One region of the Serratia sp. D1N4 genome, then DNA from elsewhere that is predicted to be linked to it. Evidence: predicted binding sites of a transcription regulator. Region 1 holds the regulator's gene; the other holds the start of a gene.
The links. Region 1 encodes PurR, which represses purine synthesis genes. Its sites were predicted from a motif close to CANGCAAACGTTTGCNTG; they were not measured.
Positions count from the first base shown of each region.

Region 1 (16,507 bases):
GGGTTTCGGATGGTCGGAATGGTTATCACCACCTGCGTGAACCATCAGGGCTTTACCCTCGATTTCACCGATCTTCTTCAGGCGTGGTGCCAAAACCGGATCGCTGGCCATGCCGTCATTCGTTACGTAGATGGCGGGCAGATCGCCCAGATGCCCATCAGCGTATGGACCAAGGTGTTTACCGGTCTTTTGTGGGTCAAAATGCCCACCTGCCGCTAAAGCAGCCACCGCTTTATCGTCTTTCATCCCCGGTTCGCAACTGCCCTTTTCGTGTACATGAAAACCATGCACCCCACCCGGCAGCGCCTTAAGCTGTGGCGTAAACAACAGGCCGTAAGGTGTTTCACTGATAGTGACTTTGCCGATGTCCTGACCAATTCCCTGGGCAGTCACCAGATTCATTTCGACATCAACCGAAGCAGCTTGTGCAGCGCCACAGGCCATCAGGCCCAATGCTGCGCACCAATAACGTTTCATCAATCAACCTCCATGCGATAGTTGTAACAGAGTCCTCAGTATAGAGCGTATATGAAATTATTCAATTTTATATAAATTCAATTAACTAAATATTTCTCTGTTACTCACTTTAGATTCGATTATTCTATAACTCATCTAAGGTATTCCTTCCGTTTTTAATCACTCTTTAAGGAAGAATGGAAAATAATGCTTCTTAATATTAATCGTAAAAGATTAAATCGGTTTTAACCGGGAGTTTTCCCGATTAAGTTATTACTTTTATTGTCTGGGATTACAAACCCGAAACCAGAGTATTGGCCATAAAGGATAACAATGCTGTTGATTTAGTATAAATATCACGTTTTTCCGTAACATCTCTATCAAACCTCCAGTTCATGATATAAATGATCGGCGCATTGGGATATCGATTGATAAAATCCCAGTATAAGTTAATCTGCGTATACAGTTTTTCATCATTCAAACCCAGTGATGCCGTTGACGGTGGAACCAGCACCCACTTAGGGCTTTCTTTATTAGACTGTGGCGCTACACGATTATACGTTTCCCACATATCAGCTACAGACCAGTTATAGTTATCAACACCGATCCAGTCAGGTGTGCTTTTATCGATAGCGGGACATGCGGTTGCTGGCGCCCCCATTTTTATCTCATTAAGATAAGATGGCGCCTGCGTGTGTCGATAAGAAAGCATCGTATAAATAGGTATGGTTTCGGTATAATTACTTACTTAATTACCTCTGCATTCCACAACATAATACTACCGTTTAGTGAGGGAAAAATCCTGTCATTCATGTTGTGCCACTGATGAGTAATCACGAAGAGAGTCTATTTCAAATGTCTGCTGACGGTGTAAAAAGGATGGATTGGAAAAGTATTCAAAAAAATATAGTCACTAAAATATTAGCCGGGCAATTAGCCCGGCTAATAAAAAAACTTATGGTACGTCGTAACCCAAGGCTGCTTTGCGGATACGGAACCACTGCTGGCGGCTCATTTCCAACTCACATGCCTTAATGGCTGAGCGCACGCGCTCGATTTTGCCAGAACCGATAATCGGCAGTGGCGCAGAGGGTAAGCGCATGATCCAGGCATAGACCACTTGTTCAATGGTTTCAGCGCCAATTTCCTGCGCTACGGATTGCAGTTCATCACGCAGCGGCTGGAATTCTGCATCGCTGAACAGGCGGCCACCGCCCAGGCAAGACCAGGCCATTGGCTTGATGCGCAGTTGCTGGCTCTGATCCAAAGTTCCATCCAGGATCGCCGGTTGATGAATAGGTGAGATTTCCACCTGATTAGTCACCAGCGAGAACGGCAGGCGCGACTGCAACAGAGTAAACTGGGTCGGAGTAAAGTTGGAAACACCGAAATGGCGCACCTTGCCCGCTTTATGCAGTGCGACAAAAGCTTCAGCCACCTCGTCAGCGTCCATCAACGGATCGGGGCGATGGATCAACAGCAAGTCCAGATAATCGGTATGCAGGTGGGTTAACGACTGCTCGGCACTCTGTACAATATGCTCGCGATCGGTAATGTAATGGCCTATCGGGTTACCCGGCTTGGCGGTGGTCGCGATACCGCACTTTGAAACCAGTTCCATCCCTTGGCGTACCGAAGGTTTCAGCTTAATCGCCTCACCAAAAGCTTGCTCACAGGCATAACCGCCGTAAATATCAGCATGATCGGCCGTCGTCACGCCCAATTCAATATGCTGCTCAATAAACGTCAGCAGTTGCTGAGGAGACATCTCCCATTCCATTAAACGCCAATAGCCACAGATCATCTGTGAGAATTCAGGCCCTTGCGGTGCAAGCTTGATGCGATTCACCATCTTTTAAACTCCATAAAATTATTCCGCGCCAGCATACACAAGCGCCCAGAGGGTAGGAAGCCATAAAACGGCATTAACGTGCGTCAGATCGGGAAATAGCTAAAAAAGCGAAGGCTGTTCCGGCGGAATTTCATCAGAGGGCTTACTGACGCGCTGCATACGCAGATAACGTTGGCGGCATAAGCGCAAAACATCACGTTTTTGCGCATCGTTCATTTGCATCCAGCCAAAGCGCTCCTCGCGGCTGCGCAGGCAGCCACGGCAGAAACCGCGCTCATCCGTCTGGCAAATGCCACGGCACGGGCTGGGGATGTCAAAAAACTCAAGTTGCTGCGCCACACGACCTCCTGCGTTTAGGCAGTGTTCCACACGGCCTTACCTAATTGAAGACGTCATCAGCGCCGATGGCAAGTGGCTTTTCACCATGGCGACGAAAATAATCACGCAGGTAATGCAAGGCCTGACGGGTTTTCTCCGGCAGCACGCGCTCCAACGTCAAGGCATGCAGGCGGAATGGTACTGGCCGCCACTCAGGTAATAGGGCAATTAATTCCCCTCGGCGCAGCTCATCACCGATTTCGTAAAGCGGCTGACCAGAGATCCCCAGCCCGATGCGGGTAAAAGCGCGCATCACATTCATGCTGCCGCTGACAATCTGCCCGGCGGCCAGCCGCAGCTTGAAATTTTCACCGGATTGATGATGCAGATCGAGCTGAAAACCCTGGCTACTGCCGGTGATCCAGCGGTGCTGAACCAGATCCTGCGGCGTTTCGGGTACGCCATGCTGGCTAAGGTAGCGAGGTGCAGCGCACAGTACCATCGGCCATTCACTCAGATGATGCGCAATCAAGCTGGTGTCTGCCAGTTGCAGATTCACCCGCAGCGAAATGTCTACGCGTTGCTCAATCATATCCACCACCTGATCGTCCGCCAGAATACGCAGCGTCAGTTTAGGATGCGCCAGCAACAGCGGTGCCAGCGCTTCTGCCAACGGCCCGCCGCCGATACCGACGGTGGTGGCAATACGGAGTTCCCCCACCAGCGTATCCCGTAGCTCCGCAAGCCGCTGCTCAGCACGCTGCGCCTCCTGCAACATGGCTTCACAACCTGGATAGAAGGCCGCTCCAGACTCCGTCAGTGCCAGACGGCGCGTTGAACGGTGCAGTAACGGTACGCCAAGCGCCTTTTCCAGCGAACGTATGTGCTGGCTGATGGCCGAAGGCGTCATCCCCAACCTGCGAGCCGCTCCAGCAAAAGAACCCTCTGCCACCACGGTGGCAAATACCGCCATTCGATTGAGCTTATCCATTATTATGAAGCTTTACTTAATAAACAAAGCATGAATATGACACTAATCAACTCTATTGTTAAGTACTATAGTATGTCCAACGCGCCGGATGCGAATGATTCGGCAAACACACTGAGTCGTATGGACAGGAGATAACGAATGAAAGTCGTCATTATTGGAGCAACCGGTTTTGTTGGCCGTCGCGTGGTGGATGAAGCTTTGGCTCGTGGCTTACAGGTTACGGCTATCGCCCGCCAGAACAAGGATCTGCCTGACCATGCTGATCTGGCCGTCGCACTGGGCGATGTGGCCGACACCGAATGGCTGGCAAAACAATTAACCGGTCAGGATGCCGCGATCAGCGCTTACAATCCCGGTTGGGCAGAAGATAATCTGTATGAGAAAACGGCCAAAGGTGCGCAACAGATCCTGGATGCGGTGAAAAAAGCCGGGGTGAAACGCCTGCTGTTTGTTGGCGGTGCGGGTAGCCTGGAAGTGGCCCCGGGTGTTGAGCTGGTTGATACCCCGCAATTCCCGGAAAACATCCGCCCAGGCGCTCAGGCTGTGCGCGATTTGCGCAATAAGTTGAAAAACGAAACCCAACTGGATTGGACCTATCTCGCCCCTGCCGCCTTACTGGAACCGGGCAAACGCACCGGGCAATTCCGCCTGGGAACCACCCAATTGCTGATGAACGGCCAGGCTCCAGCCAATATTTCGGTAGAAGACTTGGCCGTAGCCATCCTCGACGAGATCGAAAAACCGCAGTTCATCCAGGCACAGTTTACCGCAGCCTATTGATAAGCGAGCGGCTGCTGCTCAGCAGCCGCTTTTGCCAAGCCATTGCAGCCCTGTAGCGCTCTGCTTCTCTAAGGTTATCTTAAGTTTCATCTGGTAGATTTCAGCGCATTACACAATCGCAGGATTCAGATTTGGCAATGCAGTTACGTCGATTACTACAGTGCAACAGCTTGGGGTTTATCCTTTCCAGCGCACTATTTTTTACCCTATTCCATAACGCCTTATTTCTCTATACCGCCTGGTCGTATATCAACTTCGATAGCATCCATAGCGTCATTTTCGCTGCCACTATGCCAGTGGTGATTTTTTGTGCGCTCAACATAATTTTTAGCGTGCTGACAATACCACTGCTGCGCAAACCACTGATTATCCTTCTGCTGCTCGGCAGTGCGGCTACCAATTACTTTATGTTCAGTTACGGTACCGTGATCGACGGAAATATGATGCAGAGCGCCTTCGAGACCAACTCGCAGGAAGCCGCAGCTTTGTTGACGCCACGTATGGGGCTGTGGCTACTACTGCTGGGTATTCTTCCTTCGGTGGCGGTCTGTTGGGTGCAAATCCATAAAACTCGCCCCTGGTGGTACATGCTTGGCTTGCGTGCTGCAAACGTCATGCTTTCTGTCGTGGTGATCTTGCTGGTCGCTGCCTTGTTTTACAAAGATTACGCCTCGCTGATCCGCAACAATAAGAGCGTGGTGAAAATGCTCACGCCTTCCAACTTTGTTGCTGGCACGATCAAATTTGCCGAACATCGCTATTTCAGCCGCAGTCTGCCGCTAGTCAAGATTGGCGAAGATGCCCAACTGGGCCCGACCATCCTTAGCCAGGAGAAAAAGACGCTGCTGATCCTGGTGGTGGGCGAAACCGCGCGGGCGGAAAACTTCTCGCTTGGTGGTTACCCACGCGAAACCAATCCGCGCCTGAAACAGGACAACGTGGTGTATTTCAGGAATGCCAGCTCTTGCGGTACCGAAACGGCGATCTCCGTGCCTTGTATGTTCTCCAACATGCCGCGCAGCGATTACGATGCCAAATTAGCCGCTCATCAAGAAGGCCTAATGGATGTTCTGGCTCATGCCGGAGTCAATATGCTGTGGCGTGACAATGATGGCGGCTGCAAAGGTGCCTGCGACCGCATCCCGCATATCGACATGACCAAATTGCAGTTACCGCAGTACTGTGAGGGTGATGTCTGTATGGACAATGTGCTGCTGCACCAACTGGATGACTACATCAACGGTCTGAAAGGCAACGGCGTTATCGTGCTGCACCAGATGGGCAGCCATGGGCCAGCGTATTATCGCCGCAGCACGCCTGAATTCCGCCAATTTACCCCGACCTGCGACAGCAACCAGATCCAGGACTGTACGCACGCACAATTGGTGAACACCTACGACAATTCGTTGCTGTACACCGATGCTATGCTGGATAACACCATCAAGCTGTTGCAGCAACACGGTGACAAATTCAATACGGCAATGGTTTACCTTTCTGACCATGGCGAATCGCTGGGGGAAAACGGTATTTACCTGCACGGCACGCCTTATCTCTTTGCGCCTTCTCAGCAAACCCACGTGCCTTTCCTGATGTGGATGTCGGCAGAGTATGAACGCAATTTTGCTATCGATCGTCAATGCCTGAATAGCCTGGCTGAAAACGATGAGGTTTCGCAGGACAACCTGTTCCACACCCTGTTGGGTATGCTCAACGTGCAGACACATGAATATCAGCCCCATCAGGATATTCTGCAAAATTGCCGCAGGCACGCCCAAGGCAAGGCTTAACTTTTACGCTCTCCTAAGGCACAATAAACTCAAACTCAAGCCGGTATTACTCACCGGCTTTTTATTTCTCTTGACCTAGACCAATCGGTCTATTACGCTCAGCATCATTATGACAAAACCTGTGCATTGCAACGTGGATACACGTGAACATCTGCTCGTTACTGGCGAAACCCTCAGCATGCGCCTTGGCTTTGCCGGTATGGGCCTGAGCCAATTGCTCGCGACGGCTGGCGTGCCTAAAGGCTCGTTCTACCACTATTTTCGCTCGAAGGAAGCTTTTGGCGAAGCGATGCTGCAACGCTATTTTGAACACTATGATGCTGATATGCAGACGTTGTTTGGCGATGTCAAACGCGATGCGCGCCATCAGTTATTAAGTTATTACGCACAAGCCATCAGCCATCACTGCCTCAGCGAATGCCATAACGCCTGCTTGGCGGTGAAACTTTCTGCCGAGGTCAGCGATCTGTCGGAACCGATGCGCCATGCGCTAGAAACCGGCACCGCGCGCATTGTTGGCCATCTGCAAGAGGCGCTTGAGCGAGGGATACGTGAAGGTTCGCTGGTCATCGCCATGAGCCCAGCGGCAACGGCGGAAACGCTCTACTCATTATGGCTTGGTGCTTCGCTGCGAGCCAAAATCCGCCGTTCGGTCGCCCCACTGACCAGCGCGCTGGAAACTATCGAGTTACTGTTGCGCCCTGCGCAACCCTAATCCCTTTGATTTACCCTGAAAGTGCCATTGCTGAAATACGTTTTAACCCAAACTAGTCGACCGGTCTATTAAATAGGATGCATTATGAAGATTGAAAAGTTGTTCTCCCCCCTGAAAGTTGGCTCTACAACACTGCCCAATCGTGTATTCATGGCCCCGCTGACTCGTTTGCGCAGCATTGAACCCGGTGATATTCCAACCCCATTGATGGCGGAATACTATGCACAACGCGCCAGTTCCGGCCTGATCATTACCGAAGCGACACAGATTTCTTTCCAGGCGAAAGGCTATGCCGGTGCTCCAGGGTTGCATACCCCGGAACAGATTGCCGCGTGGAAAAAAATCACTCAGGCCGTTCATGAGAAGCAAGGGCATATCGCCGTGCAGCTTTGGCACGTTGGCCGCATTTCTCACGACAGCCTGCAACCGGGCCAGCAAGCACCGGTCGCCCCTTCCGCAATCAATGCCGAAACCCGCACCACGGTCCGCGATGAAACCGGTGCCTGGGTACGTGTGCCAACCTCCACTCCGCGCGCACTGGAAACTTCAGAAATCGCCGGGATCGTCAACGATTTCCGCCAGGCGGCTGCCAATTCCCGTGAAGCGGGTTTCGACTACATTGAATTACATGCAGCACATGGTTACCTGCTGCACCAGTTCATGTCTCCGGCCTCTAACCAGCGTACCGATCTGTATGGTGGCAGTATTGAGAATCGTACTCGCCTGACGTTGGAAGTGGTTGATGCCAGCATCGCCGAAATTGGGGCAGATCGTGTTGGTATCCGTATTTCACCGCTTGGCCCATTCAATGGCCTGGACAACGGGGAAGACCAGGAAGCAGCAGCGCTATATCTGATCGAAGAGCTGAATAAACGTGGCATCGCCTATCTGCACATCTCTGAGCCCGATTGGGCCGGTGGCAAGCCTTATTCAGCCGCGTTCCGTGACGCTATTCGCGCGCATTTCAGCGGGGTAATCGTGGGCGCGGGTGCCTACACTGCCGAAAAAGCCGAAGAACTGATCGAAAAAGGCTTTATTGATGCCGTTGCCTTTGGCCGCAGCTATATCGCTAACCCGGATCTGTTAGAACGCTTCAAGCAGAAAGCGCCGCTGAATGAACCGCATGCTGACACCTTCTACGGTGGCGGCGCAGCGGGTTATACCGATTATCCTACTCTGTAAGTAACTTTTATTTGATCCCCAGCCGGCCAAAAGCCGGCTGAATTTATTAGTGACAGCGTCACGTAAGCCACTTGTGCACCAGACGCGTTGAATTGCCTTAGATGACAAAGCTATACTGATGTTCGCTTCAATCTACCTGCCGCTCGCTGCGGCACATCCAATCAGAGGAAATTATGCGCCTACTCCATACCATGATCCGTGTCGGTGACCTACAGCGTTCCATCGATTTCTATACCAAGGTATTAGGCATGCGCCTGTTGCGCACCAGCGAGAACACCGAGTACAAATACTCGTTGGCGTTCGTTGGCTATACCGATGAAAGCGAAGGTTCTGTGATTGAACTCACCTACAACTGGGGCGTTGACAGCTACGAGATGGGTTCCGCATTTGGCCACCTGGCACTGGGCGTTGATAATGTGGCAGCTACCTGCGACAACATTCGCCATGCTGGCGGCAACGTAACCCGTGAAGCGGGCCCGGTCAAAGGCGGCACCTCGATTATCGCTTTCGTTGAAGATCCCGATGGCTACAAAATCGAACTGATCGAGAACAAACATGCTGGCCAAGGTCTCGGCAACTGACGTTTCCCCAGGGCGCATTTCAGCGCCCTTCTTTTATCTCCGCTGCATCAAGGCAAGAAATTTGTCATAATGCCCGCTGTATTCGATGAAGATAAGAAACTGATGGCCGAAAAAAGTGATCTTAACGCCCTGAGTGGCCGTTTTCGTGGGTTTTATCCCGTTGTTATTGATGTAGAAACCGCAGGCTTTAATGCCAAGACCGATGCGCTGCTGGAAATTGCCGCTGTCACGCTGAAAATGGATGGCAACGGCTGGTTACAGCAGGATGAAACCCTGCATTTTCACGTTGAACCCTTTGAAGGGGCTAATCTGCAACCCGAAGCGCTAGCCTTCAACGGTATTGACCCGCATAACCCGCTGCGCGGTGCGGTGAGTGAACATGATGCGCTACACGCCATTTTCAAGGCCGTGCGCAAAGGTATTAAAGATCAAGGATGTAACCGAGCGATTATCGTAGCTCACAATGCCAACTTTGATCACAGCTTCCTGATGGCGGCCGCTGAGCGAGCCAGCCTGAAACGCAATCCATTCCATCCGTTTGCTACCTTCGATACCGCCGCGTTAAGCGGGTTAGTACTGGGCCAGACCGTGTTGGCCAAGGCCTGTATCGCCGCCGGTATGCCATTCGACAGCAGCCAGGCACATTCCGCCCTGTACGATACCGAACAAACGGCTCTGCTGTTTTGTGAACTGGTGAATCGTTGGAAACGTCTTGGTGGTTGGCCGCTCAGCAGCAACAACGCTGACTAAGCGTCATAAACAACTCGGGCGGCATCTGTAACAGATGCCGCCCGAGTTTTTTCAGTAAAACCTTTCGCCATTAAGGCTGCTGATCTTCCTGCTGTTTGTATTTCTCAGCCGTCTCTTTGAGTAATGGCTGCAATTCACCGCGCTGATACATTTCCATAATGATATCGCAACCGCCCACCAGTTCACCGTCAACCCACAACTGCGGGAAGGTTGGCCAATTGGCGTATTTTGGCAGTTCGGCGCGGATATCCGGGTTTTGCAGAATATCAACATAAGCGAAACGCTCACCACAGGCGGAAAGCGCCTGGACGGCTTGCGCAGAGAAACCGCAGTTTGGCAATTTCGGTGAACCTTTCATGTACAGCAAAATAGGGTTAGCAGAAATCTGCTGCTGAATTTTTTCAATCGTCGTCATTATTGCTTCCTCAAGCCACATCTTGGCTACAACATCACACCGGCTATTGTAGCGGCAGGAACAGTATCAAGAAAACGCCATCTTTTGCAGGGACATTTCCGGTTGCCGGACGAGCTCTAAAAACCGCACTATTCCGGTTAAAACATACTCACAGAATAACATTTTTAATCCGACTATTTCACTATTATATTTTCGCGGTTGGCACTGGATGAATAATAAGTCACACTCGGTTTATTGATGTTTTTTTATACATCAACTGATTGATTTTACATCATAAAAAATGCCATTAACGTTTTCTCACAATATGGATTACTATTTATGAGTTCTACGCTGTTTTATATGGCAAATTTCGGGAATACTGTAGCCCGTTAGATATCTTTTTCGAGGCCAAGGTTGGTAACATTGACATGCGTTTAATTATTACGCTTTTCATGCTGTTGTTCTCACAGCTGTTCTTCAATCTGGCGCACGCTGCGCCAAAGGCACATGTTTCTGCCGAGCAACGTAAGGGGCACGTTAATGAGGCCCGGCCTGACGATCGCAAGAAAAAGAAAGCGGATAAGGCCAGCAAAAAAGGAAAAGCCGTTGCGACTCAGAAAACAGCGAAAATAAAGTCACAGGCAGGGAAGAAAACCACACAGGTTAAATCAAAGAGTAAATCTACCCGCACTGCCAGCGTCAAAGTCACTCCGCCGAAAAAGGGTTACAAGAAAGGCTATGGTCGCCATCGTGAGCCGAATATGGCTACCGCGAAACTGGCCAAGAATGAAAAACCACTGAAACTCAGCCCTGCGCACAAAAAACGTTATCAGCATGCCAAACAAACGGCCATGGCCAAACTCATGAGCCAGATGGGCAAGCCTTACCAATGGGGCGGTTCTTCACCACACACCGGGTTTGACTGCAGCGGCCTGATTTATTACGCCTATAAAGACGTGGTGAAAATCAAAATGCCACGTACCGCCAATGAAATGTATCACCTGCGTGATGCCGCGCCGATCAAGAAAAGCGAGTTGGAAACCGGCGATCTGGTGTTCTTTCGCATCAATAACCGTGGTACTGCCGATCACGTTGGCGTTTATCTTGGTAACGGCAAGTTTATCCAGTCCCCGCGTACTGGCGAAGAAATCCGCGTCAGCCAGTTAGATAATGACTACTGGCAGAACCACTACATCGGCGCACGCCGTGTCGTCACGCCAAAAACTATCCGTTGATTTATTGCGGCTGAGACATAGCCTCAGCCGCCCTTTCCTGCCGATGCTTTAATCAATCAGCCGCTTAACATGCTTTAAACCTTTTTTTCACCCGGAAAGTTGTTAAGATTATTGTCCATAAAAAACACACAACAATTCTGTTTTCCTCCTTCAACCACCGGGTTGGAGGTTGTCGGAATAATAGTGCTGTATATAAAAAGGAGAAAGCAATGTCGTTTGAATTACCTGCATTACCGTATGAAAAAAACGCTCTCGAACCGCACATTTCTGCAGAAACCCTGGAATACCACTATGGTAAGCACCATAACACCTACGTGGTTAACCTGAACAACCTGGTGAAAGGCAGCGAGTTCGAAGGCAAAACCCTGGAAGAGATTGTCAAAACGTCTACCGGCGGCGTGTTTAACAACGCAGCACAGGTGTGGAACCACACCTTCTACTGGCATTGCCTGTCACCACAGGGTGGCGGCGAGCCAACGGGCGCAGTAGCCGCTGCGATCACCAAATCCTTCGGTTCTTTTGCTGCTTTTAAAGAGCAATTCACCGATGCCGCCGTGAAAAACTTCGGCGCGGGTTGGACCTGGCTGGTGAAAAAGGCGGATGGTACGCTGGCGATCGTTAGCACCTCAAACGCGGCAACCCCGCTGACCGGTGAAGACAAACCGCTGCTGACCGTTGACGTGTGGGAACATGCCTATTACATCGACTACCGCAATGCGCGTCCGAAATACCTGGAGAACTTCTGGGCATTGGTGAACTGGGCGTTCGTGGAAAAGAATCTGGCGTAATCGCTGGAGGTTGATAGCAAGGCGCAGCATGCTGCGCCTTTATTATTTCTTGGTATGAATCAGTTCAATGCGGCGATAAAACCGAAAACAATAATCATTGCTAAAGCACAAGCGGTGGTAATCAATGACATCTTCAAATTGGTATCCATAACGACTCCCTATCAGATTGGCTTCACTAAGCATAAAATCCACACGATTAATGCGTCAAATCATTTTCACACAGTTCGTGACTAAAATCTTGTTATCATTTCCCAAGTTATAATGCCGAATAGATCTTCCACTTTGCGTCAATTTGGGACAAAATCCGCAGTTCACAACTGCGTACCGGCAAAATGCCCCTCCTGTTTAAGCGGCTTACGAACTCAGCACTAAAAACTCAGCTTCCGCTTCTCTGGGGAGAGATCTACGCAGGCAAACGATTAACATCATACTTACATGCCATAACATGTGGGTTCAGGAGTCATTCTTTACATGGCAACGATTAAAGATGTCGCCAAACGCGCTGGCGTTTCCACCACCACCGTTTCGCACGTCATCAATAAGACGCGTTTCGTCGCCGAAGAAACAAAAGAGGCCGTTCGGGCTGCGATCAAAGAACTGCACTACTCCCCGAGCGCGGTCGCACGTAGCCTGAAGGTTAACCATACCAAATCGATCGGTTTGCTGGCGACCTCAAGTGAAGCGCCCTACTTTGCTGAAGTGATCGAGGCGGTAGAGAACAGCTGCTATAGCAAAGGCTATACCCTGATCCTTTGTAACTCGCACAATAACCTCGACAAACAGCGTGCCTACCTGGCGATGCTGGCGCAAAAGCGTGTTGATGGCCTGCTGGTAATGTGCTCGGAATACCCGGATGAGTTACTGGGCATGCTGGAGGATTATCGCAATATCCCCATGGTGGTGATGGATTGGGGTGCTGCACGCGGTGATTTTACCGATACCATTATCGATAACGCCTTTGAAGGCGGCTATCTGGCTGGCCGCTATCTGCTGGAGCGTGGCCACCGTGATATCGGGGCGATCCCTGGGCAGTTATCACGCAACACCGGCGGCGGCCGCCATCGTGGTTTCCTGAAGGCGCTGCAAGAGGCCAATGTTGAGGTGCGAGAAGAGTGGATCGTCCAAGGGGATTTTGAACCCGATTCGGGTTACAAGGCCATGCACCAGATCCTGTCGCAGAAACAGCGCCCTACTGCGGTATTTTGCGGGGGCGATATTATGGCAATGGGGGCGATCTGTGCCGCCGACGAACTGGGGCTGCGCGTCCCGCAGGATATTTCGGTGATCGGTTACGATAACGTGCGTAATGCGCGCTATTTCACCCCGGCGCTAACCACCATCCACCAGCCGAAAGAACGCCTGGGGGAAATGGCTTTCACCATGCTGCTGGATCGCATTATCAGCAAGCGTGAAGAATCCCAGGTGATTGAAGTACATCCAAAACTGATCGAACGCCGTTCCGTGGCCGATGGCCCATTTATCGATTATCGCCGCTAATCTCTTCGCTCAACCACTCCTGGTTGAGCGTTTCACTATCTCCTAGATACTCCAGTAGCCAGGCCATCGCCGGTGACTGTGCGTTCTGCTGCCAGGTCAGGCAGCAGGCACTGGCGGGAAACGGCTCCTGCAATTGCAATGCCACCAGTTCACCGCTTTGCACCAATGGCAGTACGCGATGCGCTGGCACCATGCCAACACACAACCCGCTGCGCAGGCAATCTACAGCGGAAACCCAGTCGGGTACGGTAAGCCGCCGCTGATTATCCAATGACCAAGTCACTCGCTTAGGCAAGTTGCGCGACGTATCCTCCAGCAACAGAGAGGGATATGGCCGCAGCTGATCGTTGCGCAGCAAACCGGTCAGGCTGGCCAGCGGATGTGACGCGCTAACGACACACAACCAGTTCATAAAACCCATATCGCGAAAGGCAAAGCCACCGCCCACCGGCACCGCACGCGTGGCACCGATCGCCATCTCGGCCCGGCCATCCACCAGCGCGTCCCACACGCCGTTGAACACTTCCGGTTGCACCACCAGTTCCACATCGGGGAAGTGGCGATAAAAATCCAGGACCAGTTGGCGGCTGCGCTGCGGCTTAACAATGATGTCCACCGCGATTTTTAGCTGCCCGCGCCAACCATTGGCCACCTGCTGACATTGACGACGCGTATCAAGCATTTTTTTGATAACAGTACGCGCTTCTTTTACAAACAGCACACCGGCAGGCGTCAGTTCAACATCACGATGGCGGCGTTCAAACAGCGGCACTGCCAGCCATTGCTCCAGTTGCCGCACGGTATAGCTTACCGCAGACGGCACACGGTGCAGCTCCTGTGCTGCCGCACTGAAACTGCCGGTGCGCGCTACCGCATCAACGACATCGAGTGAATATTCAGACCACATCTTGTTTTGCCTTCAATTTTTTTAACAGCACCTAGCAAATATTACCGTTTCACAAGCAGAGATCCAGCCGGATACACTGGCCGGCGCTAAAAAACCTGCAATAAGAAAATGTTAATGAGAAATACCATGCAAAATTTTGGATTTATGTTTTATCTCGCTGGCCTGAGTATGCTGGGCTATCTGGCCACCGACATGTATCTGCCCGCCTTTGGTGCCATGCAACAGGATTTGCAAATCTCCGCCGGTGCCATCAGCGCCAGCCTGAGTATCTTTCTGGCTGGCTTCGCCTTTGCCCAACTGGTGTGGGGGCCGCTTTCCGATAAGCTGGGCCGCAAACCGGTACTGCTGTTTGGCCTGGCGTTGTTTGCTCTCGGCTGCCTGGGGATGCTGTGGGTGCAAAATGCCGTGCAACTGTGGTCATTGCGTTTCATCCAGGCGATTGGGGTTTGTTCTGCCGCTGTAACCTGGCAGGCCATCGTGGTGGATCGCTATCGCGATGGCAAAGTTAACCGCATTTTCGCCACTATCATGCCATTGGTTGCGCTTTCTCCGGCACTGGCCCCGTTGGTCGGTGCCTGGCTGCTGAACCATATGGGCTGGCGAGCGATCTTTGCGGTGTTGCTGGGTATCGCTGTCTTGTTGTTCGTACCCACTTTGCTGCTGAAAGAGACGGCCAGAATCGTGCCCTCTGCCGATAAAAAGCCCGGCCTCAGCTTCCTGCAAATCCTGAAGTCTCCGGTTTTCAGCGGCAACGTGATGATCTTTGCCGCCTGTTCAGCCAGCTTCTTTGCCTGGCTGACCGGTTCGCCGTTTATTCTCGGCAATATGGGATACAGCCCGAATGATATTGGCCTGAGCTATGTACCACAGACGTTGGCCTTTTTACTCGGCGGCTACGGTTGTCGTACAGCATTGAACCGCATTTCAGGCAAAACCTTGTTACCGTGGCTACTGGTAGCTTATGGAGTCAGCATGGTGGCGTTGTATCTGGTCGCCACGTTAAGCCAACCGACCTTAACTAGCCTATTGATCCCATTCTGCTTTATGGCTTTGGTTAACGGTGCCAGTTATCCGATTCTGGTGACAAATGCGCTGATGCCGTTCCCTGATAACAGCGGTAAAGCCGCAGCCTTGCAGAATACCTTGCAATTAGGGTTGTGTTTTATCGCCAGTATGTTGGTTTCGGCATTCATCACCCAACCGCTGCTAGCAACGGTTACCGTGATGGTCGCTACAGTGGTTTTGGCCGCCTTAGGGTACATGATTCAGCGTGGGAAGGGAGAAGTTGATGGGCAGGTAACCCGCCAAGAACATGCTGACTCCATGTCATAATTGTCTTTATAAATAGTCACTTAATGAAAATTCCAGCCGAGCGCGATTTACTGTTGAGTATGCGCCTCGGCAAGCCTATACTCGAAGCCACCTTTCAAAATAACATCTATATAGAACTTTTATCGCAGTAACTATTGTGTACGCGAATGGCGTCACACTTTATTTAAGGAATCATTTTTCCGCGCCTTTTGCGCAGGGAGTCTCTTAAATTTCCTCTGTTCATAGTCGGATATCAGACACCACGGCGAAATTTTACCGTAGGTAAACATATGCCTCATTAGAAATTGTCTACGCTATTTTCTTGTGGGTCATAAGTCAGAAGAAGGTGATGGAGAAGCTATGAGTTCATCGTGTATAGAAGATCTGAGCATTCAAGATAACCAATGGTACCGTATCGCGCATGAAATGCTCGGCATGGCCGGTATTGAGATCAACGGTTCACGCCCTTTCGATATTCAGATTAAAAATCCCAATTTCTTTAAACGCGTCTTGCAGGAAGGCTCTTTGGGATTGGGCGAAAGCTATATGGATGGTTGGTGGGAGTGTGAACGGCTGGACGTTTTTTTTCAGCGCGTTGTCGCCGCCGGTCTTGAGAAAAAACTCCCCCGCAAACTGAAAGATACTCTGCGCATTGCTGCTGCCCGCCTGGGCAATCTGCAATCCAAGAAACGTGCCTGGATTGTCGGCAAAGAACATTACGATCTGGGTAACGACCTGTTCACCCTGATGCTTGATCCTTATATGCAATATTCCTGCGGCTACTGGAAAGAAGCCACCACGCTGGAAGACGCGCAAGAAGCCAAACTGCGTATGATTTGCGAAAAGCTGCATCTGCAACCCGGTATGCGCTTGCTGGATATCGGCTGTGGCTGGGGTGGGCTTTCGGCCTATGCGGCCAGGCATTACGGGGTTTCCGTGGTTGGCGTGACCATTTCAGCGGAA
Region 1 covers NZ_CM137274.1:2,795,434-2,811,940, forward strand. Annotated here, with positions in the region: gene sodC (superoxide dismutase [Cu-Zn] SodC) at 1-477, opposite strand, end outside; gene ACX1CU_RS12235 (hypothetical protein) at 749-1,117, opposite strand; gene ACX1CU_RS12240 (aldo/keto reductase) at 1,412-2,308, opposite strand; gene ACX1CU_RS12245 (DUF1289 domain-containing protein) at 2,408-2,647, opposite strand; gene ACX1CU_RS12250 (LysR substrate-binding domain-containing protein) at 2,688-3,617, opposite strand; gene ACX1CU_RS12255 (NAD(P)-dependent oxidoreductase) at 3,756-4,397, shown strand; gene eptA (phosphoethanolamine transferase EptA) at 4,535-6,184, shown strand; gene ACX1CU_RS12265 (TetR/AcrR family transcriptional regulator) at 6,294-6,899, shown strand; gene nemA (N-ethylmaleimide reductase) at 6,984-8,081, shown strand; gene gloA (lactoylglutathione lyase) at 8,255-8,662, shown strand; gene rnt (ribonuclease T) at 8,732-9,412, shown strand; gene ACX1CU_RS12285 (Grx4 family monothiol glutaredoxin) at 9,483-9,827, opposite strand; gene ACX1CU_RS12290 (C40 family peptidase) at 10,235-11,041, shown strand; gene sodB (superoxide dismutase [Fe]) at 11,251-11,829, shown strand; gene cydH (cytochrome bd-I oxidase subunit CydH) at 11,889-11,978, opposite strand; gene purR (HTH-type transcriptional repressor PurR) at 12,301-13,326, shown strand; gene punR (DNA-binding transcriptional activator PunR) at 13,307-14,233, opposite strand; gene punC (purine nucleoside transporter PunC) at 14,348-15,565, shown strand; gene cfa (cyclopropane fatty acyl phospholipid synthase) at 15,905-16,507, shown strand, end outside.

Region 2 (16,507 bases), 520 kb from region 1:
GCCGGGTCTGGATCCGCTGATTCTCCAGCCACAGAAAACGCTCCGGCGAAACGCTCAGCACGCTATTTTGCGGCAGCCGCAGAAAAGCAGAGAACGGTGCACGGTTGCTGGCGTTCAATTGGCAGAAAGCCTGCCATTTGTCGCCTTGATAAGGCGCGGAAAAGCGCTGTGCCAGATTGATTTGGTAACAGTCACCGCTGCGTAGGTATTCCTGGATACGGCGAAATTTCTCACCATATTGCTGGCGCGTCATATTCGCCTGCCAGTTGCCGGTCAGGGCAAAAGGCGTACAAGACGGGGTCTGTTGCTGGCTAAGCCAGCGCCAGCGCTGTTCAACATCGCCATAGCTGAGCAGCGTTAAGGTCTGCTGCTGATGATCGGCAATCAACGCCCAGTCATAAATACCAACCGCCATATCCGGCAGGGCAATATCTGCCTGAGCCCACTGCGGCAGTGTTTCTACTCGCCGCCCTAAATCGTAACCGAACAGCCCTAAGGCACCGCCCTGAAAGGGGAGGTCCGTATTCGGCCTCGGGCGTAGGTGTAGCGCCTCCAGTTGCTGTTGCAACAGCAGGAACGGATCTTCTGATGAGCTCTTGCTCTCAGCGCCATGGCAAACTTCGGTGTTTGAGCCACGAGTGGTTAAAGTGATACGCGGTTCGGCGACCAGAATATCAAAGCGATTATGGGAGTGCTCGGCAAACCCGGAGTGTAGCAACATAGCCCAGGGCTGCTGCGCCAATGGAGCAAACAGCTCCAGCAGTGATTCACGGGCATAGGGCAAAGATTTAAGGTTTGGGGCGGTTGCACTCATGGGTTTCAATCGACCTGGCTGACAGGAATGGCGGTTTTGGCTGGTTATTCTGCCATATTCTACGCGCGGGCGCAGCCCACATGGCTCCAGGCGAAAAGTAAGCCAAGTATTTTTTGCGACTTTTACACCTCTTCTAAATGTAAAAACGCAAGAAGCCTTGATGCTAGCAAATAGAGATCATAGTGTTACCTAAACTTGCGAACATATAATAACATTCTATTATTAATTACGAATGGTTATTATTTCTTTATTGCCATATTTCTGAGGCGATATGTTATTTAATTCTGAACATGGATTGTGGATATCAAAATTACTCAATAAAATCACCCAGTCAGTCTTGTAGTTCATTGCCTTGCAGCAAAGCAGCACCCTGAATTTATTAAAATAATTAAACACTTTTACTTCTGCCAGCAAAGAGCCGTATATGTCATTAAAACTGAGTGTTATTGTCCCTCTGCATAATGTTGGGGAACTGTTCATCCCTTTTCTGGAGTCTCTGCTTGCGCAGCAGGAACAACAGCTTGAAGTGATTATTGTGAACGATGGCTCTACCGATGGTTCAGGAGATATTGCTCACCGTTATGCCGCTCAGCATCAGCACATTAGCGTGATCGATCAAGCTAATGCAGGCGTATCCAGTGCGCGTAACGCCGGATTGGCCGTCGCGCGTGGGAAATATGTCGCATTTCCTGATGCTGATGACTTATTGGCGCCAGAAATGTATTCAACGCTGATTGCACAGGCGGAACGGCATCAATTAGATGTGATGCAGTGCAATGGCGAACGTTATTTCGCCAGTAATGATGAGTTGCAGCCGATCATTCCCCAGCAGCGATTGAAAGACACTGCGGTTATCAGCGGCAGCCAATGGCTGGAAAAGGCGCTGAAATCCCGACGTTTTATTCACGTGGTGTGGCTGGCGGTTTACCGTCTTGATTTTATCAGGCAGCATCAGCTCTATTTTGAACCGGGTCTGCATCACCAGGACATTCCCTGGACTACCGAAGTGATGTTTAACGCCCAGCGGGTGAAATACCTCAGTAAACCACTGTATCGCCAGCGGGTTCACGATCGGTCGATTAGCAATCGCCGCCGCACCGGGCAGGCCAACGTTGAATACCAGCGTCATTACATGCAGATCGTGGAGATGCTGGTGGCGTTGAATCAGCGCTACGGCCAGAAAATCCCGCTTTGCTCGGCATTTCACTGGCAAATCACTCGCGAGGCGTTGGGGATCTGCCACAGCATTCGCCGCGAACCTGAGTTACAGGCACAGCAGCAGATCACTGAAGAATTCTATCGGCGTGGTATCGATCAAGCCATGATCGCCAACATGCGCGGTATCAAACAGATATGGCAGGTCATGTTGTGGCGACATCGTCTGAAGCAGTGGCGGAGCAACAGCCGTTGCCCGTTGCGGGCCCCAGAATAACAGGCGTAGGGTTCCACGGTTTTAAGGCGTATAATCCACGTCCATTTTGCTGGGGAGAAACACATGCTTGCAGGTATGCCGTCACTGAGTCATCAAGAACAGCAGGAAGCTGCTGAACGTATCCATCATCTGATGGCGCAGGGCATGAGCAGTGGTGAAGCCATCGCGCGCGTCGCACAGGAAATCCGCGAAAAACATCAAGGGGATCGGGTGACAGCCCTGTTCGATGATGATGAAGAGGAAGAACCGCAGGAAGAGCCGACCGAGTATCTGGAAGACGACGCTGAAGACGACGAGAATTATTGAGATTACCGGGGTTCGGCATGCCGAACCCCCAAGGTTATCAGCCTTGAACTGTCACTGCGGCAGCTGCCTATTTAGCCAATTCTACCGCCTGATCAACGTGTTGTGCTGTGGCCAGTGCTACACCCAGACGGCGTTTGCCGCTGATGTCCGGCTTGCCGAATAAACGTACCTGATTATGGCCGCTTAACGCCCGATCCAACCCACTGAAGCGCAGGTTTTCGCTGCTCAATTCCGGCAGGATCACCGCTGAAGCCGAAGGCCCGAACTGGCGGATGCTACCGATTGGCAACCCAAGGAAAGCACGTACGTGCAGTGCGAACTCGGACAGATCCTGTGAGATCAGCGTAACCATGCCGGTATCGTGCGGGCGCGGTGACACTTCACTGAAAATGACCTCATCACCACAGACAAACAGCTCGACGCCAAATAAACCAAAGCCCCCCAATGCGTTAACCACATTTTCTGCAATCGCCTGCGCACGGCTTAATGCCAACTCAGACATCTGCTGCGGTTGCCAGGATTCACGGTAGTCGCCGTCTTCCTGACGATGGCCGATCGGGGCACAGAAGTGCATGCCATCAACGGCATTGATGGTCAGCAAAGTGATCTCGAAATCAAATTTCACTAGTCCTTCCACGATCACCCGGCCACCACCGGCGCGGCCGCCTTGCTGGGCGTATTCCCATGCGCTGCCAAGCTGTTGCTCGCTGCGGATCAGGCTTTGCCCTTTGCCAGACGAACTCATTACCGGCTTGATGATGCATGGATAGCCAATTTCGGCCACCGCCGCACGGAAGCCCTCTCCGCTGTCGGCAAAGCGATAACTTGAGGTTGGCAAACCCAGCGTTTCTGCCGCCAGGCGGCGGATACCTTCGCGGTTCATGGTCAGGCGCGTAGCTTCGGCGCAGGGCACCACGTTGTGCCCTTGCTGTTCCAACTCGACCAGCATGCTGGTAGCGATGGCTTCAATTTCCGGCACGATATAATCAGGGCGCTCCAGCTCAATTACCGCTTTCAACGCCTGACCATCCAGCATATTGATCACATGGCTGCGATGGGCCACATGCATGGCAGGAGCGTCTTTGTACCGATCGACAGCAATCACTTCCAGCCCTAAACGCTGGCATTCAATGGCAACTTCTTTGCCTAACTCGCCTGAGCCGAGCAGCATAACGCGGGTGGCGGATGGGCGTAGGGCGGTTCCAATAGTCAACATAGTTTCGTACCAATACGGTCTGATAACAGGCGCGCATTATATACGAAAACGATTGCGTGTGCAGAGGGTGAGATAACAAGGCCCGGAAACCTGCCGCTGGGAACAGTTTTTTTACCGCTGAAATCCGGAATCCACACTAACTCTGTTATCATCTGCGCCTGATTCGGTGCCAGCCCACGGGCGCGCCGCCTTTCCACTTGCTATAAGAGTTATTGCCGTGAGCACAGTTTCCTTTTCTTCCCTGCCGCTGCCAGCCGAACAGTTGGCCAACCTCAACGAACTGGGGTATGCCGAAATGACGCCGGTACAGGCCGCAGCGCTGCCCGCTATCCTGAAAGGGCAGGACGTTCGTGCCAAAGCGAAAACCGGCAGCGGCAAGACGGCGGCGTTCGGTATCGGTCTGCTGGATAAAATCAACGTTGCCCAAGTGGCGGCTCAGGCGCTGATCCTGTGCCCGACGCGTGAGCTGGCCGATCAGGTCAGCAAAGAGCTGCGCCGTTTGGCACGTTTCACCCAGAATATCAAAATCCTGACCCTGTGCGGCGGCCAACCGGTAGGGCCACAGCTCGATTCATTGGTGCATGCGCCGCATATCGTGGTAGGGACACCGGGGCGCATCCAGGAGCATCTGCGTAAAAAAACGCTAGTTCTGGACGACTTGAAGGTGTTGGTGCTGGATGAGGCCGATCGCATGCTGGACATGGGCTTTGCCGATGATATCGACGATGTGATCGGCTATACGCCGCCGCAACGCCAGACATTGCTGTTTTCCGCTACCTATCCGGCAGGCATTGAGCGCATCAGCGCCCGCGTGCAGCGTGAACCGCTGAATGTCGAAGTGGATGAAGGGGATGAGCCCACCACCATCGAACAGCGTTTCTATGAAACCACGCGCGATCAACGCCCGGCAGTGCTGGTGGCGGCGATCCGCCATTATCAACCCGCTTCCTGCGTGGTGTTCTGCAACACCAAGCGTGACTGCCAGAGCGTGTTTGAAGCGCTGGAAGCGCGCGGCATCAGCGTGCTGGCGCTGCATGGCGATCTTGAACAGCGCGATCGCGATCAGGTATTAGTGCGTTTCGCCAACCGCAGTTGCCGCGTACTGGTAGCGACCGACGTCGCGGCCCGTGGTCTGGATATCAAAGATCTGGAACTGGTGGTGAACTACGAACTGGCCTTTGACCCGGAAGTGCACGTACACCGCATTGGCCGTACTGGCCGTGCTGGTTTGAGCGGGCTGGCCATCAGCCTGTGTACGCCACAGGAAATGGCGCGCGTACATGCGATCGAAGAGTATCTGCAAATAACCGCCAACTGGGTGCCGGTTTCAGAGCTGAGCGGTGCGTCAAGTGCCTCGTTGGAGGCTGAAATGGTCACCTTGTGTATCGATGGCGGCCGCAAGGCGAAAATCCGCCCTGGCGATATTCTCGGTGCGCTGACCGGCGATGCCGGGCTGACGGCAGCGGATGTAGGCAAAATAGATATGTTCCCGGTGCATGCTTACGTGGCGATCCGCAAGGCCAGCGCACGCAAGGCGCTGCAACAGCTTCAGCAGGGCAAAATCAAAGGCAAAAGCTGCAAAGCGCGGCTGCTGAAATAATAAACGGCGGAGCGCTTGCGCTCCTGCTCGATATGATATTATACTGTATGAAATTACAGTATTCTAACCTTTGAGGAATGCGCAAATGGCTGTTGAAGTGAAATATGTAGTAGTAAGAAACGGTGAGGAAAAAATGACTTTCGCTAACAAGAAAGATGCCGATGCCTACGACAAAATGCTGGATCTGGCCGACAGCCTCGGTGAGTGGCTGCAACAGGCACCGATTACCCTTGAAGATGAACAGCGTGAAGGGCTGAGCTTCTTCCTGGCAGAGAATAAAGACGCGTTGGCGCAGATCCTGCGTGGTGCAGCGCCACAGGAAACAGTGAAAAAGCCGGCTAAAGCCAAAGCTGAAAAACCGGTCGCTATCCTGAAAGAAGAATCCACCTCCGAGTCAGAACAGCAGGCTGCATAATCAGTCATGCAACCGCCTCATGATGAACAAGGAAGTGGAATGGTCCGTGAAATAACCTTTTTCAGCCGCTTTGAGCAAGACATTATGGCCGGGCGCAAAACCATCACCATTCGGGATGCCAGTGAGTCCCATTTCCAGCCCGGTGAGGTGTTGCGCGTGAGCCGTAATGAAGATGGCGTATTTTTCTGCTTTATTGAAGTGCAATCGGTCACGCCGATTCGTTTAGGGGCGTTGACCGAAGCGCATGCCCAGCAGGAGAATATGACGCTGAGCGAACTGAAACAGGTGATCAAACAGATCTATCCAGGGCTGGATGAGCTGTTTGTGATTGCCTTCAGTAAACGTTAATTCCTTGCCTGGCTGAGTATTTAATGGCTCTGCGACACAGATTTGCATCTTTCATACATTTATTGACAAATAATCCCTTAATCTGAAGATTGATCGGCGATCTGGCCTGTACGCGCCCGCACGCCTGAATTTCACCTATTCAGAGGTAGACAATGAAAAATAACTGGATGCAACAGATTCAATCCATGCTCGGTGACAAAGCCAGCTCAATGGGCGGTACGGAAGGCATTGGTAAATTACTGGCCCCGACCGCGCTGGGCGGTCTGGTAGGCGTTCTATTAGCCAACAAGTCTTCCCGCAAGATGGTGGGCAAGTTTGGTAAAAATGCGTTGATTATCGGTGGCAGTGCCGCGTTAGGCGCCGTGCTGTGGAACAAATACAAGCAGCGCGTCAAAGAAACGCACCAGGAAGAGGCGCAGTTTGGCTTGCAGAGCACGCCAGCGGATTTGCGTGCTAAACGGCTGGTACAAGCGCTGGTGTTTGCCGCCAAAAGCGACGGCCACATTGACGCAGAAGAAAAGCAAGCTATCGACCATAGCCTGGAGCAACTGCAGGTGGGGGATGAGGCTCAAAGTTGGGTGCAGCAAGCCATCGACCAACCGCTGAATCCCGATCTCATCGCGCAAAGCGTGAAAAATGAAGATGAAGCGTTAGAAGTGTATTACCTGAGCTGCATGGTGATTGATGTCGATCACTTTATGGAGCGCAGCTACCTTGATGCTTTGGCACAATCGCTGAAAATTCCGGCTGATGTCAAGCAGGGCATCGAAAGTGACGTTCACGAGAAAAAACGCGATTTGGCGTAGCCCTGCGGCTTGTTAATCTGGTGGGGATCGTGTCACTCTTGCCTTAATCAAGGTAAGCGGATGATTTAGCAATGATGACACCCCCTAAGGCAGAAAAACGTCCTTATCCGATCACCACTCACGGTGACACTCGTATAGATGACTATTACTGGTTGCGTGATGACGATCGCACAGATCCCCAGGTACTGAACTACTTACAGGCAGAAAATGCCTACACTGATGCACAGTTGAAGCCGCAGCAGGCGCTGCGTGAAACGCTGTATCAGGAGATGGTGGCGCGTATCCCGCAGCAGGAACATTCCGTGCCATACGTTAAGCGCGGTTTTCGCTATCAGACCCGTTACGAGCCTGGTAATGAATATGCGCTCTATGTACGCCAGCCAGAAGCGGCAAGTGAACAGTGGAGCACCTTGATCGATGGTAATCTGCGGGCCGAAGGGCACGAATTTTACACGCTGGGTGGGTTGGAGGTAAGTCCCGACAACCAGCGCCTGGCGGTGGCGGAGGATTTCCTGTCACGTCGTCAGTACGATATTCGTTTTAAAAACCTGCATGATAATAGCTGGCTTGAAGAAGTGCTGGAGAACACGTCCGGCAATTTCGAGTGGGTGAACGATTCCTCTACCGTCTATTACGTCCGCAAACATGCTAAAACGCTGCTGCCATATCAGGTCTATCGACACGTGGTTGGCAGCGATCCGCAGCAAGACGTGCTGGTCTATGAAGAACAGGATGATACCTTCTACGTCAGCCTGGAAAAAACCACCTCAGAGCGTTTTATCCTGATCCATCTCAGCAGCACCACGACATCGGAAATTCTGCTGTTGGATGCGGATAATGCCGATAGCACCCCGCAGATGTTTGTACCGCGCCGTAAAGATCACGAATATGCCGTCGACCATTATCATCAGCATTTTTACATTCGCTCTAATAAAGACGGCAAGAACTTTGGTCTTTACCAGAGCGAGCAAGCCGATGAGGTGCAATGGCAGGCGCTGATCGCGCCACGAGCCGAGGTGATGCTGGAGGGATTCAGTCTGTTCCGCGACTGGCTGGTGGTGGAGGAGCGTATTGCTGGCCTGACGCAGTTACGCCAAATCCATTGGCGCACGGGTGAAGACAAGAGCATTGCCTTCGACGATCCAACCTATGTCACCTGGCTGGCGTACAACCCGCAGCCAGAAACTGCCCTGCTGCGCTATGGCTACTCTTCAATGACGACCCCCAGCACGCTGTATGAATTGAATCTGGACAGCGGTGAGCGCGTACAACTCAAGCAGCAGGAAGTGAAAAACTTCACTGCGGAAAATTATCGCAGCGAGCGGGTGTGGGTGAAGGCGCGTGACGGCGTTGAGGTACCGGTATCGCTGGTTTACCGTCCCGATCGTTTTGCTCACGGCGCGAATCCGCTATTGGTTTACGCTTATGGTTCGTACGGCAGCAGCATGGATCCGGCGTTCAGTGCTAGCCGCCTTAGCCTGCTGGATCGTGGTTTTGTTTTCGCTCTGGCACACATTCGCGGCGGTGCTGATCTAGGCCAGCTGTGGTATGAAGACGGTAAATTGTTTAAAAAGCAGAATACCTTCAACGACTTTATCGACGTGACCGAAACGCTGGTGGCACAAGGCTATGGCGATAACCAACGCGTGTTTGCCATGGGGGGCAGTGCTGGGGGGCTATTGATGGGAGCTATCATCAATCAGGCACCGCAGTTGTACCATGGCGTGGTCGCGCAGGTGCCGTTTGTTGACGTAGTCACTACTATGCTGGATGAGACGATCCCGCTGACGACCGGTGAGTATGATGAATGGGGTAACCCGAACGACAAGGCTTACTACGACTATATCAAGCAGTACAGCCCTTACGATCAGGTGAAAGCGCAGGATTACCCGCATATGCTGGTGACAACCGGGTTGCATGATTCACAGGTGCAATACTGGGAACCAGCCAAATGGGTGGCGAAGCTGCGCGAACTTAAGACTGACGATCATCAGCTGCTGCTGCATACCGATATGGATGCAGGCCACGGTGGTAAATCCGGCCGCTTTAAAGCCTATGAGGATATAGCGTTGGAGTATGCGTTTATTCTTTCGCTGGCTGAGTAGTAAAAACGCGGGCGGTGCAAGCTGCCCGCGTTGTTATCCGATCAGATAATACTTCAGCGTATGTTTCATATCCGGGCTGAGATCGTCGATGGATTTCAGCATCCAACGCAGATAGCCAGGATCGTCCTGCGCCACACGTTCAATCTCTTGGCCGCGATACTTACCGAATTTGAATTTTTTCAGCAACACCGGTTGTTCGGTGATCTGCACCATCTGCTCTGGCGTCCAGCCTGAGTCCCGCATAATGCGTTGCAGCAGTGCGGCGGTCACGTAGCAGTCATACAGTGCTCGATGTGGGTAGAGCGTGGTGTCCTGCGGCAGTTGGACATCCAGGTTCAGGGCATAGCGCAGGTATTGGTTGCCATATTTGATGTCCGGGTAGAGCGTTCGCGCCAGCTTGACGGTACAGATCCAGGCACCATTCATTTCTGGCAATACTCCGCGATCGAACGCCGCATTGTGCGCCACATAATATTCACTGCCCTGATAGCGACCAATTGCCACTGCGATGCGTGGCTTGCCTTCAACCATCTGTTCGGTGATATGGTGAATGGCCATGGCATCCAGGCCAATCGGTCGATCGGGGCTGATCAGGTCGCTCATCGGGTTGGTGATACGCCCATCGATCACATCGACAGAGGCCACTTCCACCACGCCGCCATCCAACCCGCAGGTTTCGGTATCTATTACACGTAAGCTCATGTTCTTCTCGGTGACAGTCTCTTGTTTTAGCATAACGATACGTGACACTGGTGTTTTCAGACAACAAAAAACCCGCCTCGGCGGGTTTAACTATGCTTGGAAGTACGCTTATTCACCAGAGGGTTGATCTTTCTTGGCACGCTTACCGGCACGTTTTTCTGCTGGGGTTTTTAACGGCTTCTTCTTTGCATTTTTCTTGCTATCCATTCCCTTACTCATTATGGCCTCTCAGTTACCTATGGTTGGGTCGGTTGCTGTCCTATTAACCCCATAACGGCAATCATATGCAAGCAGCAAAGAGTGAACTGACATTAACGCGTTGTTAATCCAATGATTATTAATTACTAACATTCCATAAGCTAAAACTGTTACAATATAACAAAAATGCATATCGGAGATATCCATGACTGTAATGACGTTGTTAAGCGAGCAGCAACTGCTAGCGATGCCGGAATCTGATTACATGAATGCTGAGCAGCGGGCGTTTTTCCGTCAGCGTTTGCTGGAAGAACAACAAAAACTCTGGCAGCACATTGACGTGCTGAAGCGAGATATCGATAGCGGTGACGTGAGTGGTGATGAGGCTGATAAAGCTGCGCGTGAAGAAGATCTGCGGTTGCTGTTCCGTCAGTTGGATCGAGAAAGCCGCCTGTTACCGAAGATGACCGCCGCATTAGCGCGGCTGGAAAATGGTGACTACGGCTACTGCCTGGAAACGGGGGAACCAATCGGTTTGGGGCGCTTGTTATTACGCCCGACGGCGGAGTTGGGTATTGAGGCTAAAACGGCACAAGAGATGCGTGAACCGCATTTGCGCAAAAGTAAATCGACGTCATTTTAAGCAAATTCCCGCTAATATGTTGGTGTAATTAAGTATTTTCTTGTTTTGACGTTGACCTGATGCGCGGCTTCGGCTTTGATGAATGAATGACTCACAGAGACGGAAGCGCCATGGAACAATTACGAGGTTTGTACCCGCCATTATCAGCTTATGATAGCGGTTGGCTGGACACCGGGGATGGTCACCGGATCTACTGGGAACTGAGTGGTAATCCAAACGGCAAACCTGCCGTATTTCTCCACGGTGGCCCTGGTGGTGGGATTGCTCCCTACCATCGACAGTTGTTCGACCCTGAGCGCTATCAGGTGCTGCTGTTCGATCAACGCGGCTGTGGCCGTTCCAAGCCGCATGCCAGCCTGGACAACAACACCACCTGGCATCTGGTCGCAGATATCGAACGGCTGCGGAAGATGATCGGCGTGGAACAATGGCTGGTGTTCGGCGGCTCTTGGGGATCCACACTGGCGTTGGCTTATGCACAAACACATCCGCAATCCGTCAGTGAGATGGTGTTGCGTGGCATATTCACGCTGCGCAAGCAGGAGCTCAGTTGGTATTACCAGGATGGCGCTTCACGTTTCTTCCCCGATAAATGGGAGCGCGTGTTGTCTATTCTGTCAGAAGAAGAGCGGAAAGACGTTATCACCGCTTATCGCCAGCGTTTGACGTCGCCAGATCTCCAGGTACAGCTCGAAGCCGCTAAACTGTGGAGCGTGTGGGAAGGTGAAACGGTCACGCTTTTGCCGAATGGTGCGTCGGCTTCTTTCGGTGAGGATAATTTTGCGCTGGCCTTCGCCCGTATCGAAAATCACTACTTTACCCATCTGGGTTTTCTCGACAGTGATGACCAACTGCTGAAAAACGTATCCTTGATCCGCCATATCCCGGCGGTCATTGTCCATGGCCGCTACGATATGGCCTGCCAGCTACAAAATGCCTGGGATCTGGCGAAAGCCTGGCCAGAGGCAGAACTGCATATTGTCGAAGGTGCTGGGCATGCAACGGATGAACCGGGTATTCTACACCGCTTGATGTTGGCTACCGATCGCTTTGCTGGCAAGTAGCTGACCAGGAAGCCTGCCATATCGGTGGGCTTTTCTACTTCACTTTAGGCTCATACGGCAGGCGGGAGAACTTGTGCGATTCAGCACGATAATGCGCCACACGTTCACGGAAGTAATCCCGCAGATGTGCGGGCTGTTCCCGCTCTAACATCTCAGGGATCACCGGCATGTTGTAGCGTTCTTTGAACGCCACACCCGAGGCGGCGAGATCAACGTTCACTTTGTCCATCTCATCTTTGGAAAGCTCTGCCAGATTGTAACCCATGGTATTTTCCTTCAGGTTGTTGCATTGAATCAGCGCAGAAGGTAATTCACCCTTGGTCACTTGGCAAGCCTGAAGCAGGCATAAATCGCTATTTTATTTTCAGCAGTATGGAAGATATTATTTTTTATCAAATAGTAACCATTCTCCTTACAAGGGAATATAAAATTAAGGGGGTATTCTCACCATATTACCCACTACTCTGAAGGGTTATTTAACATCATGAAAAAATAAATAAAATTCATAGTGAAAGGGGCGTTAATCAAGGGTTTTTATTTTGTTTTAATCAGGGCATAATGCAGGCGAATCAATTTTATCTTCTCGAAAAATAAAAGGAATCATCATGCTAGCGCAAGAAATGATAAAAAAGCTGAATGAACAACTTAATCTGGAATTATATTCTGCAAATCTGTACCTGCAGATGAGCGCCTGGTGTAGTGATAAAGGCTTTGAGGGCGCAGCCGGGTTCCTGAAAGAGCATTCTCAGGAAGAGATGCAGCACATGCAACGTCTGTTTGATTACCTGAGCGACACTGGCGCATTACCTTTGTTAGGCAGTATTGCGGCACCACCGGTAGAATTTGAATCGCTGGCTGACGTTTTCCAACAAACTTATGAGCATGAGCAGCTGATTACTCGTGAAATCAATGAGTTGGCGCATGTAGCAATGACCACCCGCGATTACTCTACTTTCCACTTCCTACAGTGGTATGTTGCTGAGCAGCACGAAGAAGAAAAACTGTTCAAATCCGTGCTGGATAAGTTGGCGCTGGTGGGCAACAGCGGTAAGGCACTGTTCTTCGTGGATAAAGATTTGAAGAAAATGGGTCCAGCCTCCGCAGGCGGCAACGGCCAGGCTTGAGGATAGTTTTTTGAAAAACCGCGTGTTCTGTTCTTCACAGCACGCGGTTTTTTATACCCTGTGTTTATCATGGTTTTTCAGCGATACGTGCTGCTAAACAGCAAAATACCAGTGATGTACTCGACTTGCTGATTCACCACCGTTATGATTCAACGCGATACGTTGCTAAAACCGCAGCGCAATCATTGTGGTGGGGTGAGGCTGCGGAAACATCGCTCCGGTTAACGGCCCGCCTCTTATCACCTTCATTATGATAAAAGGGATTCCTCTGTGATCGCTAAAATTCGTTCATCCTATCGCCTGCTTTCTACCATTTTCGTGCTGTTTGTCGGGCTTTCCTCCCAGCAGGCTCTGGCGCATGCCCACCTTAAAGTGCAGACTCCTGCGGCAGATACCACTGTCAGTTCGGCTCCGAAAATGCTGACGCTGAATTTCTCTGAAGGTATCGAACCAAGCTTCAGCGGTGTGAAAGTAACCGGCCCTGAGCAAAAGGTAGTGAAAACCGGCAAATTGAGCCTGGAGCCGAATAACAGCACGCAGATCAACGTGCCGATTGAAACGGAGCTGACGGCGGGGAAATATAACGTCAGCTGGCATGTCGTTTCAGTCGATGGCCACAAAACCAAAGGCCAATACAGCTTTACCGTAAACTGACCGATGACTCTGGCGACTCTTTTTACTCTGTGTCGCTTTGCGCACTTTGCGGCGGTGATGCTGATGTTTGGCATCAGCCTGTTCACCGCCTTACTGTCGCCGCAGCGTTTCTCTCCGCTCATTACCCGCGATTTACATCCGCTGTTGCTGGTATCGACCTGGTTCGCTGCGCTTACCGCGCTGTTGATGCTGGCGGTACAGGCTGGGCTAATGGGGGAAGGTTGGGGCGATACCTGGCAGTTGGCAATCTGGTGGGTGGTGCTAGGTACTACGTTTGGTGAAGCCTGGCGCTGGCATTTGGCGGTGGCGTTGTTGGCTTTACTGGCGCTGCGTTTGCCCGATCCTAAACGTGCCAATGTGCTCACCGGATGCTCGGTCTTGTTGCTAATCAGTATGGCGTTTATCGGTCATGCCGCGATGCACGATGGTGCTCTGGGCCTTGCGCACCGTTTTAACCATGCGTTGCATCTGCTGGCAGCGAGCTATTGGTTTGGTTGTTTGTTACCGCTGCTGGTTTGCCTGCGTTACCTGTCACAGCCACAGTGGCGCAGCGATGCGCTGGCGACGCTAATCCGCTTTTCCCGCTGGGGCCATGTGGCCGTAGCGCTGGTGATCCTCACCGGCATCGTTAATAGCCTGATGATCCTTGGTCATTGGCCGTTGAACGTTGATTCGGCCTATCAGCGTCTGTTATTGCTTAAAATCGCGTTGGTGGCTCTGATGGTTTTGGTGGCGCTGGTCAACCGTTACGTTATCGTGCCAACGATGCATAGCACGTCCACGCTGGCACAACGTGGGTTAGTCATGGCCTGCTGGTGTGAAGTGGTGTTGGGGGCCGCAGTCCTGTTGTTGGTCAGTTTGTTTGCAACCTATGCGCCGGTATGACAATGCAGCTTGCCGGGAGCCCCTGACTTGCGGGAAAATCGAATCAAATCGCAACATAAGGCAATATCATGAAATCTGTAATTCTTGGCATCGCACTGCTGGCGATGGCGACCGGCACATTGGCGGCGGATAAACTGGTTAACGTCACTAAGCTGGAATACGGAAACCAGTGGGCGTTTACCAAAGAGGAAGTGACGCTGCAATGCCGCAAGGGCAATGCGCTGTTTGTGCTCAACAACAGCACCCTGATGCAGTATCCGCTGAATGATGCGGCGCAGGCCCAAGTGAAAGCAGGGCAGCAACGTGCTCAGCCTTTGGATGTGCTCTTGCTGGATGATGCCAATAACCCAGGTAAGAAAATGAGCGTTGAAATTTTTCACGCAAGAGCAGAAAAGCTCTGTGCTGACTAAGCGCTTATCTACCAACGGGTTATGAAAGGGTTGACGAAGTGAGTGAAATTTACGTAATTAATTTCTACATGAAATTATCACTTACCGTGCGGCTGGCTGGCAAAAGTAGCATGTTCAGCTACTCTTAAAGTGCATGGCTGAGTAAGCCCTGCACAAATGCCAACTTTTAGCGCACGGCTCTCTCCCAAGAGCCATTTCCCTAGACCGAATATAGGAATCGTATTCGGTCTTTTTTTATGTCACTGATTTATAAGGATAAAAAATAAATTCCACGAAAATACACGAAATTTCCACGAATTTTGATATTCGGTCTTTTACAACATTACGTACTCCTTCCCCCTCGTATCGAGATACTTGTCCGTCATTTTCACCGATTTATGCCCCAGTAATTTCATCGCAAATTCCTTTCCCTTCTCAATGTAGTTCGCTGTTGGCCGAAACAGGCAAAACTCATTAAATATCAAAAAATCGCTCTAACCTCTTGAATCTTTTTCTGTTAGTTTATTATTCTTTGCTGCAAATACTCCATAAGGAACAGGGCATGAAGAGGGGCTATCTAGGATTTGAAAAAGGCTTGCTAACATTGGCATTAGTAATTGCCACATCGTTGTTAGCAGGGTGTGTGAAGACAGATTCTGCGATTAAAACCCGGCTATCGGGAGATGGTGTCGATGATCTTTTTCTCCCCCTCAACGGCAAAACACCCCCGCAGCCTGACGAGGAGATTAGTAAGTACGTTACGCAGATCCAAACCGCTATTCAAAGCAATTTTTACGATGCCAATTCATATGCTGGTAAGCAATGCGATTTAAGAATCAAGCTAGCTCCGGATGGGATGCTTTTGGATGTTCAGGCTGTAGATGGAGATCCTGCACTTTGTCGCGCAGCTATAAAAGCAACAACAAATACGAGCTTTCCTAAACCCCCTTCACAAGCTGTTTATAGTGCTTTTAAAAATGCCTTACTGGATTTTCGCCCTGTAGCGACTGAATGATAAAAGCATCGGGGTTGAATGTGATTGTTTAGCTACGATAAGTACAAGGACGTGACATTAGCAAAGAAGAAGCCACACTATTTCTTGATGATCTCACCATGCTTTTAGGGGAGGGGATCGCCAAGGAAGAGGTTTATAATGTGTTACGGATTTTAGAACTCAGGCGACAAACAGCAAAGTTGGAGTTCATAAAACGCTCATTAACCACTTCAAGTGGTAAATAGCGATATCGGCTGTTGAAATCCCCAAAATCGCCACTATATAGCAGTTAACGCTGCCCCGTACCGGCTTCGTGATGTTTTTTAGGGTTAAACATCGGGAGGGGCAGCGGTCAGAAACTTTCTTTCCTTCCCCCTTTATCCCCATGCCTAATGAAAGAGTGCAGTATGATACTGTGAAAATCTAATTTTATGCGTTGGTAACACAGGCGTTAAAAATCCCGCAAAAAAACATTGCTATATGATTGTTTTTTATTTAATAATTTCAAGGCCAATTAAAGTCTTCATGGGGGGAGCGATTGTGGGTACCAAATTCATTCTAAGCCTACTTTTGTTCTCATTGTTAAGTTGTCTATTTTGTCCTGATGCAGGTGCGGCCAAGACAGGCACAATTACGATAAAGTTTGGCGAAACAACAGAGGATGCGTTTAAAAAAATACATCCTAGATCAGTAAAAGTAGGTTTTAATAAAGTTCTGAAGGGTAATATTTACCTATTAACTCCTAACCTGAACGACGATGTGCGTAAGGATATCGTCCCTGAAGATCTCGACAAAGTTTTAGTACTATTTGA
Region 2 covers NZ_CM137274.1:2,275,260-2,291,766, forward strand. Annotated here, with positions in the region: gene pabB (aminodeoxychorismate synthase component 1) at 1-814, opposite strand, end outside; gene ACX1CU_RS09815 (glycosyltransferase) at 1,239-2,246, shown strand; gene ACX1CU_RS09820 (YoaH family protein) at 2,310-2,552, shown strand; gene purT (formate-dependent phosphoribosylglycinamide formyltransferase) at 2,620-3,768, opposite strand; gene dbpA (ATP-dependent RNA helicase DbpA) at 3,986-5,368, shown strand; gene ACX1CU_RS09835 (YebG family protein) at 5,454-5,783, shown strand; gene yqfB (N(4)-acetylcytidine aminohydrolase) at 5,823-6,131, shown strand; gene ACX1CU_RS09845 (tellurite resistance TerB family protein) at 6,284-6,937, shown strand; gene ACX1CU_RS09850 (S9 family peptidase) at 7,009-9,042, shown strand; gene exoX (exodeoxyribonuclease X) at 9,076-9,744, opposite strand; gene ACX1CU_RS09860 (TraR/DksA C4-type zinc finger protein) at 10,148-10,585, shown strand; gene pip (prolyl aminopeptidase) at 10,696-11,649, shown strand; gene ACX1CU_RS09870 (DNA polymerase III subunit theta) at 11,684-11,914, opposite strand; gene ftnA (non-heme ferritin) at 12,255-12,773, shown strand; gene yobA (CopC domain-containing protein YobA) at 13,044-13,427, shown strand; gene copD (copper homeostasis membrane protein CopD) at 13,431-14,312, shown strand; gene ACX1CU_RS09890 (YebY family protein) at 14,381-14,722, shown strand; gene tolA (cell envelope integrity protein TolA) at 15,264-15,716, shown strand; gene ACX1CU_RS09900 (hypothetical protein) at 16,236-16,507, shown strand, end outside.
Region 2: the regulator PurR is predicted to act here: its motif matches at 3,810-3,827, upstream of purT (formate-dependent phosphoribosylglycinamide formyltransferase).